DNA from 4 places in the Brevibacterium koreense genome. Region 2 is predicted to be linked to each of the others. Evidence: riboswitches for the same ligand, from Rfam matches in the RefSeq annotation. Region 2 holds a riboswitch; each other region holds the start of a gene.
The links. Region 2 has a riboswitch for thiamine pyrophosphate ahead of thiO (glycine oxidase ThiO). Riboswitches for the same ligand answer to the same signal wherever they lie in the genome.
Positions count from the first base shown of each region.

Region 1: linked by a shared signal. The riboswitch ahead of AAFP32_RS04225 (ECF transporter S component) and the one ahead of thiO (glycine oxidase ThiO) in region 2 are both predicted to bind thiamine pyrophosphate.
Region 3: linked by a shared signal. The riboswitch ahead of thiM (hydroxyethylthiazole kinase) and the one ahead of thiO (glycine oxidase ThiO) in region 2 are both predicted to bind thiamine pyrophosphate.
Region 4: linked by a shared signal. The riboswitch ahead of AAFP32_RS02690 (TenA family protein) and the one ahead of thiO (glycine oxidase ThiO) in region 2 are both predicted to bind thiamine pyrophosphate.

Region 1 is NZ_CP158281.1:929,105-933,078, reverse strand. It holds gene AAFP32_RS04230 (universal stress protein) at 1-893, shown strand, start outside; TPP riboswitch at 995-1,103, shown strand; gene AAFP32_RS04225 (ECF transporter S component) at 1,127-1,756, shown strand; gene AAFP32_RS04220 (ABC transporter ATP-binding protein) at 1,756-3,318, shown strand; gene AAFP32_RS04215 (energy-coupling factor transporter transmembrane component T family protein) at 3,302-3,974, shown strand, end outside.
Region 2 is NZ_CP158281.1:1,413,260-1,417,233, forward strand. It holds gene AAFP32_RS06535 (thiazole synthase) at 1-298, opposite strand, end outside; gene thiS (sulfur carrier protein ThiS) at 300-548, opposite strand; gene thiO (glycine oxidase ThiO) at 545-1,729, opposite strand; TPP riboswitch at 1,720-1,822, opposite strand; gene thiE (thiamine phosphate synthase) at 1,846-2,514, shown strand; gene AAFP32_RS06555 (2-dehydropantoate 2-reductase) at 2,551-3,492, shown strand; gene AAFP32_RS06560 (histone deacetylase) at 3,446-3,974, opposite strand, start outside.
Region 3 is NZ_CP158281.1:2,754,483-2,758,456, forward strand. It holds gene thiD (bifunctional hydroxymethylpyrimidine kinase/phosphomethylpyrimidine kinase) at 1-474, opposite strand, end outside; gene thiE (thiamine phosphate synthase) at 471-1,190, opposite strand; gene thiM (hydroxyethylthiazole kinase) at 1,187-2,068, opposite strand; TPP riboswitch at 2,056-2,159, opposite strand; gene AAFP32_RS12620 (sugar ABC transporter permease) at 2,426-3,637, opposite strand; gene AAFP32_RS12625 (ATP-binding cassette domain-containing protein) at 3,634-3,974, opposite strand, start outside.
Region 4 is NZ_CP158281.1:598,383-602,356, forward strand. It holds gene AAFP32_RS02675 (NAD(P)/FAD-dependent oxidoreductase) at 1-841, opposite strand, end outside; gene AAFP32_RS02680 (hypothetical protein) at 994-1,245, shown strand; gene AAFP32_RS02685 (uridine kinase) at 1,273-1,971, opposite strand; gene AAFP32_RS02690 (TenA family protein) at 1,981-2,697, opposite strand; TPP riboswitch at 2,688-2,793, opposite strand; gene AAFP32_RS02695 (VOC family protein) at 2,859-3,221, shown strand; gene AAFP32_RS02700 (HutD family protein) at 3,249-3,764, shown strand.

The DNA of each region.
Region 1 (3,974 bases), 480 kb from region 2:
TCTCCACCGACCGCACGCCGACAGGACTCGGAGTCCTTGTCGGGTATGACGGGTCCGAGCCTGCCGCTCAAGCCCTCGAATACGGGGCTGCGGAGGCGATGCGCCGAAATACTGCCCTCACCGTCGTCACTACCTACATGGTCCCGGCGATGCTCTACCCGAACATCGCATCCATGCCGAAGATCGATGAGCAGGAGGCCGCACGTCGAGGGGTTGAGAAACGACTGGCCGAGGCAACCGGAGCTCTTCGAGATCATGCTGGTCCCGTCTCCTATCGCGCCGAACTCGGCGACGCCGCCGGCGTCTTGGCAGGCCTGAGCGCACATGCACTCACAGTGGTCGTCGGAGCCAGAGGACGTGGTGGTTTCGTCGGTCGGCTCCTCGGCTCGGTGTCCACCGCCCTGCCTTCGCACGCCCACTGCCCGACGATCGTGGTCCCCAGCCATCATTCGGAATCAACAGGGACCTCGGTTGTCGTCGCGGTCGACGGCTCGCAGGCTGCGCGCCTGGCGATGTTTGCCGCCGCCGAGATGGCCAACATACGGCAAGCACCGCTCGAGATCGTCTCTGTCCTCCCCACAGGCGACGAATGGCTCTACTGGTATCCCGAACTGGAGCTGAGTGCAGAGGTCTCAGGCCGCCGGCAGAAACAGCTTGAGTCGTCTCTGAAAAATGAGGTCGCCGCCGTAACTCAGCAATTCCCCGACCTGAAGACGAGCGGGTCGGTGCCGACCGGAGATCCGACCGAAGTTCTCGTCGGGATGACAAAGTCGGCGCAGCTGACCGTCCTTGGCACCCGTGGACGTGGAGCAGTGAAAAGTGCCCTGATGGGTTCCGTGTCGCGCGGAGTCCTCCATCAGGCGGAGGGGCCGGTCATGGTCATACCGAACTGATCACAGCTGTTCTGATCGAGAATCGATTCGTGGTCGCCGACGCCCGGAACCATTGGCGAACTCTTCGCACCGGGTCCCGGTCTCAGGCTGATGTACAGTGGGTGCCACGACAGGGGAGCGCCGACTAAGGCGCTGAGAGTGCAGATGAAGCTGCAGACCCTCGAACCTGATGTGGTTAGCACCGCCGAAGGAAGTCGAGACTCTTCTACCCCTCCTTGATCTGAGGAGGCACAATGCCAAAAACGACCGCGCCGGATACCACCACCGGATTCAAGCCGAAGTATTCCCACGTCCCCGTGACGAAGCAGTGGAGGGTCGTCGACTACGTCGTCACCGCCGTGCTCGGAATCTCCGTCGGACTCATCTTCTGGGTGCTGGCCCTGAGCTGGAAGGTTCTCGAACTCGGGTTCCAAGCCTTCCCCCCATCGATCGGCCTCATTGCCGGCCTGTGGGTCCTCGCGGGACCATTGGCTGCGATCATCATCCGCAAACCCGGTGCCGCACTGCTATGCGAGATGATCGCCGCCATCGTCGAGGCCGTCCTCGGCTCGCACTTCGGCGCCACAGTTCTGCTCTCCGGGTTCATCCAGGGTCTCGGTGCCGAACTCATCTTCGCCGCCTTCGGCTATCGAAAATTCAGTCTGTGGGTCACGAGCCTGTCCGGACTGCTGGCTGCGACATTCATGTCCGTGAGCGAGAACATCATGTACAACGCCGAATGGCAGCTGGGCTTCCAAGCCGCCTATGCGGTGTGCGCCATCATCTCCGGCATCGTCATCTCCGGCATCGGAGCCTGGTTCGCCTACCGTGCGATCGCGAAGACCGGTGCGCTGAGCTCCTTCGCCTCTGGCCGCATGCGCTGATGGCTCTGCCGATCACCGCCCGCGGGTTCTCATGGCAACATGCCGATCGTGATGAACCTGCCGTCGGTCCCATCAACCTGCACATCGCCGCAGGTGAGAAGGTCCTCCTGCTCGGCCCGTCCGGGGCAGGCAAGTCCACCCTGCTCCACGCCATCGCCGGTGTCGTGCCTTCCGAGTCCGGTACGGCGACCGGTGAGCTCCTCATCGGCGACTGTCCACCCGACCCTCGCCGAGGTGAGATCGGGCTGGTCCTGCAGGATCCCGATTCGCAGGTGATCTTCTCCCGCGTCGGCGACGATGTCGCCTTCGGCATGGAGAACCTGGGTCTGCCCGCCGAGGAGATCGAGGCCCGGATCGCCTCATCGCTGGCGAGGATGGGCCTCGCCCTCCCCCAGTCACATCCCACTGCGGCACTGTCTGGCGGCCAGAAGCAGCGTCTGGCCCTCGCCGGCATCCACGCGATGAGACCTGAGATCATCGTCCTCGACGAACCGACGGCAAACATCGACCCCGACTCTGCCGGGGCCGTTCGCGATGCCATCCTCGAGACCCAGGCGGCAACCTCGGCGACGATGGTCATCGTCGAACATCGAGTCGGCCTGTGGCTCGATCACGTGGACACCGTCGTTGTGCTCGGCCGCCAGGGGCTCATCACCCAGGGCTCGCCGAGGCGGGTCTTCGGTGATCCGCAGATCGCCGGGGAGCTCCGCGACTGCGGCATCTGGGTCCCAGAAGACCCGGAGGCTGCGGCGAATCGTGAGCCGATGGCTGGGAATCGGGCCACACGAGCCACTCCGAATCCGGCTCCAGGCTCCACCGGAGAGGTGCTGCTGAGCACGCATCGCCTCGGCGTCGCTCGTCCACGGGCGAAGGTCGTGGCGGCGACGGACATCGACCTCGATGTCCGCGCCGGTGAGGCCCTGGGCATCATCGGGGCCAACGGGGCGGGAAAGTCGACGACGGCGCTGACGCTTGCCGGTTTGATCTCCGAATTCGACGGTGAGGTCAATGCCTTCGGGTCCCTGCGATCGGGGGCGAAGCAGGCTCGACCATTCCGCTGGCCCTCGGCATTTCTGGCCCCGCGGATCGGGATGGTGTTCCAGGAGCCGGAGCATCAGTTCCTGGCCTCGAGTGTCACCGAGGAACTGGCCCTGGGGCCGCGACTGGCCGGATGGTCGAGTTCCGATGTCGACGAGCGTGTCGAAGAGCTGCTGCATGTACTGGGTCTGGAGACGATAGCCGAGGCACATCCGCAGGGTCTGTCCGGCGGTGAGAAGCGCAGGCTCTCGGTCGCTGCGATGATGGCCCCGCGGCCCAGGGTCCTCATCGTTGACGAACCGACGTTCGGGCAGGACGCCCTGACGTGGGCGGGGCTAGTCGAGCTGTTCATCGATGTGCTTGCCCGCGGCAGTTCCGTCGTGGCTGTCAGCCACGATCATTCATTCCTCGATGCGATCGGCGCCAGGCGGATAGAACTGGGGCAACCAGCTGCCAACGCCTCGCCCGCAACTCTTTCCGAGACCGCCTCCGATCGGCTGCCAAGGAGTGAACGAGTTGAGTGATCTGAGGAATGCTCCCGCGAAGGTGGAGGTTCAGGATCCCGGTCAGCTCATTCCTGTGGTTCGCTCCACTCCCTTGGGCAGGTGCAATCCGCTGACGAAGATCGCTGTGGCGCTCATCCTCATGGTCGGTGCCCTGCTGAGCATCGACCTCGTCTCGGCCGGTGTGGTCCTCGGGTTCACCCTGATCGGCCTGCCAGCCACTGGGCTCGACATGATCGCCGCACTCAAACGGCTGTGGTTTCTGCCGCTGGGAGCATTGTTGGCAGCCTGGGGCACAGCGATCTTGGCGGAGAAGTCCGGTGCCGTGCTCGTCGATCTCGGCCCGATTCTGATGACAGCGGGATCCCTTGATGCCGCGGCAGCGATCTTCGTCCGGGCTCTGGCGCTGGCGATTCCGCTGATCGTGCTCGCATCGACGATCGATCCCAGGGACCTCTCTGATGCGCTGATCCAACATCTGCGCCTGCCCGAGGTCGTTGTCGTCTCGGTTCTAGCCGCCAGTCGGCTCTTGGGCCTGCTTGTCATCGAGTGGCAGACGCTGTCGATGGCCAGGCGGGCCAGAGGTGTTGCCGGGGGTTCGGTCGTGCGGCGGACGAGAAGCCTCTTCGCCGGCATCTTCGTGCTGCTGGTGCAGTCGATTCGACGAGGTACGACCT
Region 2 (3,974 bases):
CGATGACCTCGAGTTTCACCCAGTTCGTCTCGAGCGCCTCCCGAGCCAACTGAGCAGTCAGCACAGCATCCCTGGCCGTGTAGCACCCGGCAGTGTTGGGCAGGATGCGGATACCGAGTCGCTGCAGCAGGGCGAAGACCGAGTCCCGGGCATGACCGTCGTAGCGGCGCAGTGCCACGGTCGTAAGCTCGGTGCCCGATGCGTCCAGGGCCTGTTCGAGGATGCTCAGCGAACGTGCGCCACCGGTGCCCATGACGAGCCGTGAGTTCAGGGTCACCTCGTCGACGTTCCAGCTCATATCAGCCTCCCTGCACTGCGGTGACGATGTCGACACTGTGTCCCTGGGCCAGGGTGAAGTGCGACCACTGTCCGCGCCTGATCACCTCACCGTCAACGGCGACGGCGATGCCCAGTCGGCTGCCGTCGACGGGGGTGCCGTCGGCAGCGATGTCCTTGTCGATGATGCCGGAGACGAGGTCTCTGGCCGTGGTGGGTCCGGCGAGTGCGTGGGCCTCGCCATTGAGCGTAATGGTGATTGTCTCGGTCACGGATGGCTCCCTGCTGGTTGCTGGATCAAAACGGTGTGCTCTGTGGCCGGTGCGGTGGTCGGTGGGTTCTGTGAGCCGAAGCGTTCTGGTCCCACCGCGGCCAGGGACCCCGATGGCGCCCACGCAGTGTCGGCTCCGATGGCAAGGTCGGCGGTGAGGCCCGCACCCAGTGGGGCGAGGAGGATGCCGTGCCGGAAGAAGCCGGTGGACACCACGCAGCCGGGATCGATGCGTCCGATGATCGGCACGTCATCGGGTGAGCCCGGCCTGGCGCGGGTGGTGATGTCGGTGATCTCGCAATCGAGGATGGCCGGAACGAGACGTTCTGCATCATGAAGCAGCTGGTGGACGCCTCCTGCGTTGGTCCCCGACCGACCGTCCTCACGGCTCGTGGCACCGAGGACGAGCTCACCGTCGGGGCGAGGCACGATGTAGACAGGCCGGGCATGGACCAGACCGCGGATCGTGCGAGTCAGCAGCGGTGTCAGGGCCTCGGGTACCCGGAGCCTGATCACCTCACCCCACACTTGGCGCAGAGGCAGCATCGGCAAGCCCGAGATGTCATTGCAGGAGCTGCCCGCGGCGACGATGACCTGATCAGCGGTGAGCCTCGTCCCATCCTCGGCCTCGACGCCGACGGTCCGTCCCTCCGCATTGATCAGAGCGTTGACGCGCGTCCGGACGATGTCGTCGCTCAGCACCGCTGTCAGTGCACCGGTGACCCGACGGGGATCGATCGAATGATCTCCGGGGATCGTCACCGCCCCGCTTACCCCGGGAGCCAGAGACGGTTCCCGGCTCCGGGCCTGGGACCCGGCGATGAGGGAGACGTCGAAACCGGCAGAGCGCTGCAGGTTCATGAGTTCACGCAGCGAAGCGAGGTCGGCCCGATCACCGGCACAGACGAACGTCTCGGTGCTCGAGTACCCGAGGTCACGACCGGAAGCGGCAGCCAGGTCGGCGGTGAAGCCCGGGTAGAGATCGGCCGAGGCACGCATGAGCGGGTACAGGGGAGACTGCCCCCACACCACCTCGGCGGCCGGTGCCAGCATCCCCGCCGCCGCATGGGAGGCACCCGTAGCGGGAGCAGGATCGACGATGGTGACCCTCACACCGCGACGGACCAGATTCCAGGCAGTGGACAAGCCGATGATTCCGGCGCCAACAACAATGACGTGCATGTGCTTCTCCCTCCGGCGGCATCATCCGCATCAGGTTGAACGGTCGGCACACAGCCCTCTCAGCCTCTTTATGAGGCTCCCGCGAACTCCTCTACTCTAGGAGCATGGTCGCAGATATGACAATGGACACCGCAGTCCGAGACACAGACAGAGCCACCCGACTCGCCCGAGTTCGCGATGCCAGGCTCTACGTCTGCACCGATTCCCGCAGCGCGCAGGGTGACCTTCCCGAGTTCCTTGATGCCGCTTACGCCGGTGGTGTCGACATCATCCAGCTGCGCGACAAGGGCCTCGAAGCCCGCGCCGAGATCGAAGCACTCGAAGTGCTCAGGGACGCAGCCCACCGTCATTCGAAACTGTTCTCCGTCAATGATCGCGCGGACGTGGCGCTGCTCGTCGGCGCCGATGTCTTCCACGTCGGGCAGGGAGATCTCACCAGCACGCAGGCCCGCGCGGTCCTCGGCCCGGATGTGATCCTGGGCCGCTCGACCCATTCCATCGACCAGGCGCTCGCCGCCGAGGCAGACCCCGAGATCGACTATTTCTGCTTGGGCCCCGTGTGGGAGACCCCGACCAAACCCGGCAGGCCAGCCATCGGCACTGACCCCCTGCGTGCGCTCGCCGCCACCGCGAGAAAGCCCTGGTTCGCGATCGGCGGGATCTGCGCAGGCGAGCGCCTCGCGAAGGTGAAGGCCACGGGCGCGCAGCGCATCGTCGTCGTCCGTGCGGTGACCGCAGCAGATGATCCCGCGGCCGCGGCCGCGGAACTCAAAGAGGCATTATGAGGGTGCACAGTGTGACAGCGAAGGAATCCAACTGACATGGGAGAGCACGCAGTGAAGATACTCATCGCCGGAGCCGGCGCGACCGGCGGGGCATTCGGCACCCGCCTGTTCGAAGCAGACCGAGATGTGACATTCCTCGTCCGGCCTGCCCGAGCAGAGACGATGCGTGCCGAGGGCCTGCGATTCGTGTCTCCCGGGGAGGACCGGACGAACCACATTCCCGTCCTCACTGCGGCGGAGTTGGCCACTGCCGATGGACCAGGCTCCACTCGTTTCGATCTTGTGATCGTGGCGGTCAAAGCCAACGGGTTGGAGTCGATCATCGATGACATCAGACCCGCCGTGGGTGAGGGCACACGCATCCTTCCGTTCCTCAACGGCATGGCTCAGATCGACCGGCTGGTTGAGGAGTTCCCCGGCCAGGTGCTCGGCGGTCTGGTCAAGATCGTGGGAACGGTCGAGGACGGCGTCGTCCACCAGATGACAGACATGGCGATCATGACCATCGGTGAACTCGGCGGGGGAGCAGTTCCAGAACCCGTTGCTCAGACTCTTGATGTCCCTGGCTGCAGACTGCAGATCATCGACGAAATCACGGACGCACTGTGGGAGAAATGGATCTTCATCGCCGCTGCCGGAGTCGTCACCTGCCTGTTCCGGGCCCCGGTCGGCGCAATCATGGCAGTCGGGGGCCGGCCGCAGGTCATCTGGATCGTCGACGAGCTCGAAGCCGTTGCGGCTGCCGGGGGTCACCCGGTCTCGGCCAAAGCCAGGGACATGACACTGTCCATGCTCACCGCCGAGGGCTCCTCATTCACCTCATCGCTCTACCGTGACGTGACTTCGGGACTGCCCAGCGAAACCGAGCACATCCTCGGTCATTTGGCGAGCACGGCTGCTGACCTCAGCGTGGAGACGCCCCTGCTCGACCTCACACTTGTGCAGCTGCGGGCTGGGGAATCGCTGCGACAGAGCTGACTTCCTCGGCGCCGAGGCGCAGCATTGTCAGATACGGTTCACCGGGGACGGTGTGGGTGACTGCATCGGATCCGTGCGGAGCCGTGAACGTCACCATCGGGATCGAATCTCTGCGGTCGAGGACCAGAAGAGTCTCGTATTTGCCTGGTCCGACGGAATGGGCAGAGCCGACGGGAAGTTCGCAGGCCAGCGCCTCCAGCGGATTGGCAGATGAGGGTGGCCGATTCATCTCCTGATCGGCGACATCGGCGAATTGTTCGGCAGTGATGAGATATGCCTTTGCAGGTGTGGGGCCCGGTACACGATGGTCGTAGAAGGCCATTCCTCCGCCGCCCCACACGGTGGAGCTGCCAGCGAAGTAGATGGATCCGGGAAGTTCGATGCCCATCTCTGCCAACGGCGGACCGGTGTTCCTTGCGCCGGGATAGGTGACGAATGCACCTGGGGGACGGCCGCCCTGCAGGTAACAGGCGAGCCTGTCA
Region 3 (3,974 bases), 1.3 Mb from region 2:
GTTCTTCGCCACGGGCTCGTCGTCGCCGATCAGCAGCGCAGCTTCGGGCAGGTTCGGGGTGATGAGGTCGGAAACCGGGAGCAGGTGATCGCGGACGGCGGTCACGGCATCGACCTCGAGGAGGCGGTGCCCGGACGTCGCGACCATGACCGGGTCCACGGTGTAGAAGCCCAGCTGGCCCTGGGCCGCTCGTGCGACGACGAGTTCGACGAGGGAGCGTGAGCCGAGCATCCCCGATTTCGTGGCATCGACGGGCATATCGTTGAGCACACTGTCGAGCTGGTCGGAGACGAAGTCATCGTCGATTCCATAGACCCGCGAAACGCCGTGCGTGTTCTGCGCGACCAGAGCGGTGATGGCCGTGGTGCCCAGCACCCCGCGGGCCGTGAAGGTCTTGAGGTCGGCGTGGATGCCGGCTCCCCCACTGGGGTCGGTGCCTGCGATGGACAGTGCGATGGGTGGCCGTGTGGTCACTGAGCTGCCTCCGCGAGTCCGTCGCCGAATTCCGCGAGCAGTTCTTCGGCTGCGGCACGCGGATCCTCGGCGCGGCAGATGGCAGAGACCACACAGATCCCGAGCAGACCGCGGCCCCTCAGTTCGGCGGCACGATCGGTGCTGATCCCTCCGATGGCAACCGCGGGAAGTCCCGCTTCACCCACAAGCTCGCCGAGGCGGTCGGGCCCGATCCCGTCGGGTGCGTCGGTTTTCGTCGTGGTGTCGTAGACGGGCCCGATGCCGACGAGGTCGACGACGCCGGATTCCCGGGCGGCTGCGAATTCGGTGCTGTTGGCCGCCGACAGCCCGAGCAGCGGTTCGGGGCCGATGAGTTCGCGTACTTCTTCGACCGGGGTGTCGGATTGTCCGACGTGAATGTGGACTTCTTCTCCCTCGGCGAGGAGTCGCTGGGCGACCGCGACTCGGTCGTTGAGGACGATGGGGACACGACGGTTCGTGTCGACCAGAACGCTGTCGACGGCTGCGATGACCTCACGAGTCAACGTGTAGAACGCATCGTCGTCGATGTCCTTGTCGCGGACTTGCACGATCCCCACTCCCCCGCCCACAGCCTCGCGGACGGTATCGACGACGCTGCGTCCGGCTTCGCGGCACTGTGCCGAATCGGTGACGAGGTAGAGCCGGGCATCGATTCCGGCCAGGCGGGAGTTCACCTCGGGAGTCGAGGCGCTCATGACTGTGCTCCGTCGATCGGATCGGTTTCGATCGCCTCGGCGTCGATCGCACTTGATTCGACCCTGTCTGATTCGACGTGGACCCCAGCCAGATCATCACCCGTGATCGTGTGCAGCGCGTCGAGGAAGTTCACGGAGAAGCTGCCGGGTCCGCGTGCTCCCTCGGCGGCGGTCTCACCGGCGACCTTGAAGTGAGCGTGGGCTGCGACCACGGCCTCGAACCTCGCCGAGGCGGTCGTTGCGCCAACGAGGTACGCGGCGGTGACTGCGCCGAGAGAGCATCCGGCGCCGATGACAAGCGGCATAAAGGAGTGTCCCCCGCTGAGGCGGGCGACATGGTCGACCCCGTCGATATGAGCGACGATCGCGTCCTTGGGACCTGAGACGGCAACGATTGCTCCGGTGGACTTGGCCAGTTCGGCCGCGGCCGGAATCACCGCATCAACCTCGTCGGTGGAGTCCACTCCCCGACCACCCAGGCCCACTCCGGCCAGTGCCGCGATCTCGGAGGCGTTGCCACGGATGGCAGTGGGTGAAGAGTTCGCCGCGCGACGGATTCGTGTGGTCCGGAAGTCGACCGCCCCAATGCTCACCGGGTCGAGGACCCACGGCTTGGAGTCTTCATTGGCTGCGTCGATGGCGGCGTCAGCGGCAAGGAACTGCTGATTCGTGGCGGTGCCGAAGTTGACCAGCAGTCCGCTGGAGATGCGCGTGAACTGTGCGGCATCGGCCTCGTGGTCGAGCATCGCCGGGGCGGCACCGACGGCCAGGAGCACGTTGGCGCTGAATTGCTGCACAACGGTGTTCGTGATGCATTGGATGAGTGGATTGCTCGCACGCAGTCGTGCATTGGCAGAACGCAGGTCGAAGTCAACCATGACGATCCCTTCGCTAGTATGGCCCAGATCAGGTTCGATGGGTGTTCTCTCAGCCTCACGCGATCAACGTCAGGCACCCCATGTCATTGCCCACGACTGTATCAGCACGTCTGAAGTTGGGCGAAGCGGCAACGCTGAGGAGCGCGAGCGGAAACCTGAGAAGAGCAAACCGGAACCCGGGCCCACCTCGGCGCCTATATGCCAACACATCGAGCGGACCACTGATCATCGAGGGCACCAGTTGCAACTGGTACTTTCGACGCTCAGTGGTCCGCTCGATGAGCTTGCTTGGCGAGAGGGCGACCGGCGCTAACCGCGACCGGCACTAACCGTGACCCTCGCTAACCCCGACGTTCGCTAACCCCGTCCGACGTACCTTTGTCCGCGGCGGCTCAGTGCGTCGATGACGACGGCCGTGAGCAGGACGAGCGCGGTGATGATCTGCTGTGCATCGGAGTTGAAGCCGATGAGGTAGAGACCGTTGTTGATCGCACCGACGACCAGGGCACCGAGTACGGCTGCCCAGGCTGTACCGCGACCACCGAAGAGCGAGGTGCCCCCGATGACCGCTGCGGCGATCGCGTTGAGCAGGTCCTGTGTGCTCACCAGCGTCGATCCCGCGTTGGTCGTCACACCGGTCTTGATGAAGCCGAACAGGGCTGCCAGCACACCGGCGGCCATGAACACGCTGATGCGCACCCAAGTCACCCGAATGCCCGCACGTCTGGCGGCTTCGACCTTGCCGCCGACCGCGTAGATCGAGCGCCCGTACTTGGTCTTGCGCAGCACCAGATCGATGACGATCGCGATGACGATCATGAGGAAGAACGGCATCGCCAGACCGAAGTCCTGGTTGACCAGGATGAGGAACCCGAACACGACGACGGTGAGGATGGCAATGCGCACGATCACCGAGGTCCAGCTGGGACTGTCGAGTCCCTCGTTGTGACGGCGCAGCTTCGAGTAGATGATCCCCGCACCGAAGCCGATGACGGCGACTGCCCCGAATACGTAGGCCCAGATCGCCGGGAAGTAGAAGCTCGCAAAGTCGAAGGCGAAGGTGTCGGCCATCGACAGGTTCTTCTGCACGCCCAGAGTGGTCAACGTCAGCCCGGTGAACGCCAGCAACCCTGCCAAAGTGACCACGAAGGCCGGTATCCCGACCACCGCGAAGAACCAGCCCTGGATCGCGCCGACGACGAGACCCAATACCAGCATGATGACCAGTGCGATCAGAGGCGGAACCCCTTGCCTGACCACCAACACACCCAGCAGTGAGGCGGAGAGCCCACCCAATTGCGCCAGCGACAGGTCGATCTCGCCGAGGAGCAGGATCAGGTTGATGCCCAACGCCAGGATCGCGAGGAACGCGACCTGCGTGGACAGGTTGACCAGGTTGGCCGGTGAGATGAACTTGCTGTTCGCCGATTGGAAGACGATGACGATGACGATGAGCGCCAGAATCACCGGAAATGAGCCGAGCTGGCCCTCCTTGACTCGACGCACGAATGTCGCGAAGAACCCCTCGCTCGAAATGCGTTCGTCGGTGATGAACGAGTTGCGGGTCATCGGCGCTCACCCCTCCGGGTCGCTCGCTGAGTCACGACATTGTCGTTGGCTCCCGTGATCGCGGCGACCAGAACGTCCGTGCGCTCGTCACCGGGGAAGTCACCGGCATCCTTGCCCAAGCGCAGAACGTGGACGCGGTCGCACACGGCCTGCACATCGGCCATGTTGTGGCTGACCAAAAGCACTCCGAGGTCGCGTTCGCGCAGGCGCTCGATGAGGTTGAGCACCTCGGCGGTCTGTGCCACACCGAGCGCCGCCGTCGGCTCGTCCAACATCACGATCGATGGTTCGCCGAGGAGGGACCTGGCAATCGCGACCGTCTGACGTTGTCCGCCGG
Region 4 (3,974 bases), 810 kb from region 2:
GGATGAGGCCGGAGAAGATCTGTGCGGCATTCAGCGCCGAGGTGTCGAGCAGGTATGCGCGGGCTGAGGGCATATCGGAGACGTGATCGATGCGCGCATTCGTGGTCACCGATCCGCCATGGGCCTCGAGGTCGGCGACCATGGCGTCGATGATCGCCTGCGAACCACCGACAGGGGACGGCCAGCCACCGGCGTGGGCGACGGTCGCGAGCATGGTGGCCGTAGCTGCCGTGCCCATGCTCGGCAGGCCGCCGATCGCGTGTGCGGCGACGCCGGTGAACAGGGACTGGGACGTCTCATGTGAGAGCGGAATGTTCCAGGCCGGGCTCGCCTGGGACAGCAGGCGCATCCCGAACTTCACCACGTTGGCGATACCGGGGACATCGCGCAGGGTCTCCGGGATTGAGCGTTTGTCGCCCAGGGACAACCAGATCGCATCATCGACACGTTCGAGGAGTGGGGCGAAGAAGCGTCGCCACTCGGGTCCGGCCGCGCCGAGGTGGTCGACCGTTGCCTCGAGATCATGGAATGCCAGCGCGGCGGGCTGATCGTCGAGGGGCTGAGCGTAGGAGACTTCCGGGGTGGTGAACTCAAGGCCCCGGGAACGCAGATCGAAGTCGACGAAGAAGGGGCTCGAGATCGCCAGCGGGTGTACGGCCGAGCAGATGTCGTGAGTGATCCCGGGAGCCAGCCCGAGATCGAGGGTGCGTGCGCCACCACCGACGGAGGATTGGGCCTCGAAGACCTGGACCGAGAGACCGGCCCGAGCCATGGTCACTGCTGCGGCCAAGCCGTTGGGTCCGGAACCGACGACAGCGACATCTACCTGGGGATTGCTCATGGACTCAGTCTAGGTGCAGAGGAGGCAGCTCTCTCATGCATCGAACATCCCAGTTATCCCCATGGCATGCCAAGCTTTCAGGCGTAGCCTCAAAGCACATCGCAAGTGGCGCAGACGGCGTCTACAGTGATCAGGATCGAAGGTGATCGGCGATGAGTACATCGAACGTCCGTGACCGTCCGGGGACACTGCCGGTTCGACTGGTGAAGACAGCCGGGCTCTTCCTCGCCATCAGCATGGTGACATTCGCTGCGGTGAATATCTTGGCGAACATGTTCCAACACCCGTTCATCATGATCGTCGAAGTGGTGGTTGTCGGTGTGCCGTTCCTCGTCGCAGTCGGCTGCGCCGTGGGTGCGGTCGTCGCGAAGATCGTCCAGCACAATCGGCATGCTCCCGTGTGAGGCAGGTGGTGTGCCGTGGGCGTCTTTCTAGTTTTCGGACACTGATCTATCGGCGGCCTTCTCGGGAGGGGGCCGCAAGGTGGGGTGTGCCAGATCTTCGTTGTCGAGAATCCACGTCGCAGTCTCCCACGGCGAGCATTGTGCGAAATAGAGCCGCTGTCCGCCGACATAGCGATGATTGGATTCCGCCTCGGGGTCAGGATCGTACTGCCCGGGGAAGCGTTCGTTCCCGCGCGGAACAGAGACTGCGAAAGGTACCTGCACCCAGACGCTGGCGTCCCACACTTCGCGGAGTTCTGGCCGATGGAGAAAGATGCCATCCACGAGGAGGACGCAGTCCTGTGACAATTCGAGGCTGAAATGTGCGCCCTCGACACTGGCATCGGCAACAACATCCCAGACGGCTGGAACAACCGGCAGTCCCTGCTTGAACGCAGTCACAACAGACCGCTTGAACGCCGTGTAGTCGTAGGAGTCACGGTAGAATGACTCAGGTCCACGACCCTGCGCGTACCGAACCGAACGTGGGTGGTGGAATCCGTCGATGCTCAGTGACGCAACGGGCCGGAGCCCGTCCTGGGCCGCCAGCTGGACAAGCTCTTCGGCAAGGACGGTTTTGCCAGCACCGTCGAGTCCGTCGATGGCAATGAGGCCTCGCCCGCCAGAGTTGATCTCGCGGATCTGTGCAAGCAACTGTCGCAGAACCGAACGGCGGGTGCTCATCATGTGCCATCCTCAGCCGGGCACATACGCCTCATCGAAGAACGCCAACTCCACGCCGACTGTCCTCTGCCATAGTTGGGTCAACCGGTCCCTGTTCGCGAGGGACTCAGCATCGTCGCCGATGGGAAACGCCCTCTCGAGTTCGTCGACGAGGAACTGCACCCAGGCCCGGAAGTCCTCACCACGGTGCAGGTCGATCCACCCGGTGTGAACGTGGCGACGGGGCATCGGGTCCTCGCGTTCGCCCCAATCGAGGTAGAGCCATTCGGCGATGACGAGCACGACGAGCAGGTCCGGGTAAGAGGCAGAAGCGACCGCCTCATCCATGATGTTGCGGAACCGTGCGGTCGGATCAGTCAGCACCGGAGCCTCGTATTCAACGGCGGGAACACCTACCTCGGCGAAGGCACGAAGAAAGTAGGAGTTCTCATCGGCTTCGAGGAATCCGAGCTGTTTGGAAAACCGGAGTTTGGGGGCGATGTCATCGGCGTGGGCGACGCAGGCCCCGAGCATCGACAGGAACGATTCGAAGAACTGATAGTCCTGGACCAGGTACTTCTTCATCACAGAATCCTCGACGGTCCCGGCGAACAGTTCCGCCACGAACCTGTGCCCGACCGCGGCATCCCAGGTGGGGGCAGTCGCCGCACTCAACTTCGCCACCGGCCCGCCTGGATTCAGACGAATACTGGTGCTGGTCTGCTGTGGAACATCGTTCATCGTTGTCATTTCTCACTTCCTCCGCCGGTGCTCACCGGATCAGGTTCGAAGGGTCTGCTTGCGCACTCTCAGCGCCGTTGTCGCGGCGCTCCCCTGTGGTGCTTCGAGACTAGCACCAGCCCAGCATCTGAGCTCTTCACCGTGTCACCGGCGGCGCGTAGACTGCTCGCATGGCAATCGCAAAGCAGCCCGTCGTCGTTCTCGACGCTCCTGACGCACGCGAACTCGCGGAGTTCTACGGTGAACTCCTCGACTGGCAGGTCAGAGTCGATGACGACGGCACCTGGGCAGAGATCACATCCGATTCCTGGCCGCCGATCTGCTTCCAACAGGTCGAGGACTACCACGCACCCAGCTGGCCGAGCCAGGCCCACCCGCAGCAGATGCACCTCGACGTCGTCGTCGATGACCTTGATGTCGCCGAGGCGGCCGTGGTCAAACTCGGTGCAGGAAAGGCAGCCGAACAGCCGGGTGAGAGCTTCCGTGTCTTCCTGGACCCGGCAGGTCACCCGTTCTGCATCGTTCTGAACTGAGCTTCTGACCGGGGCTACAGTGATCACATGCACGTGATCACCTCATTCGGCGACCTCGAACCGGTTCCGTGGGCCAACGGTGCGGGGGAGACGACCGAGCTCGTCTCACTCACAGATTCCCAGGCCCTGACCCCGAGCCTTCGGCGGTGGCGCCTGAGCATCGCGCGTCTGGACCGCCCGGCTGCGTTCTCCCCGTTGCCGGGCCTGGCACGTACGTTTCTTCCCATCGGCGCCGAGGTCGGCCTTGAGATTGATGGACAGCTGCACTTCGTCGCCCAAGACGAACCCCAGAGGTTCCGTGGGGAACAGAACGTCTCGCTCGTCGAACTGGGCTCTCCGTGCTTCGCACTCAACCTCATGGTCGAGATCGATGACGGGGCCAGCTCAGGTCCACGTGCGTTGGAGATGTCGACTCGATTCACCGGCTCCGGGCTGTTTGCAGTGACGTTGGATTCGGGTCCCGGACAACCGAGATTCCAGCTGCTGGAACTCGAGAAATCGGATGTACTTCCGGACCACCTCGGCGTGGCCATTCTGCACTGAGGCAGGGGCCGTCGCAGGCGCCGAATCCGGACCTGCCAATATCCTGCGAAGCGCTTGTCCCGTGCGTCACATGGAACGGCATCATCGCAGGTCAGCCATCATGGGGACGTTGCCTGCTCACAGCGTTGTCTCAGCTTCCGAGGGGGTGAGTCAGGAACTCCGTACATCGACGGCCGATACTGGACTCAGGGACCAGTCATCGGAGGAACT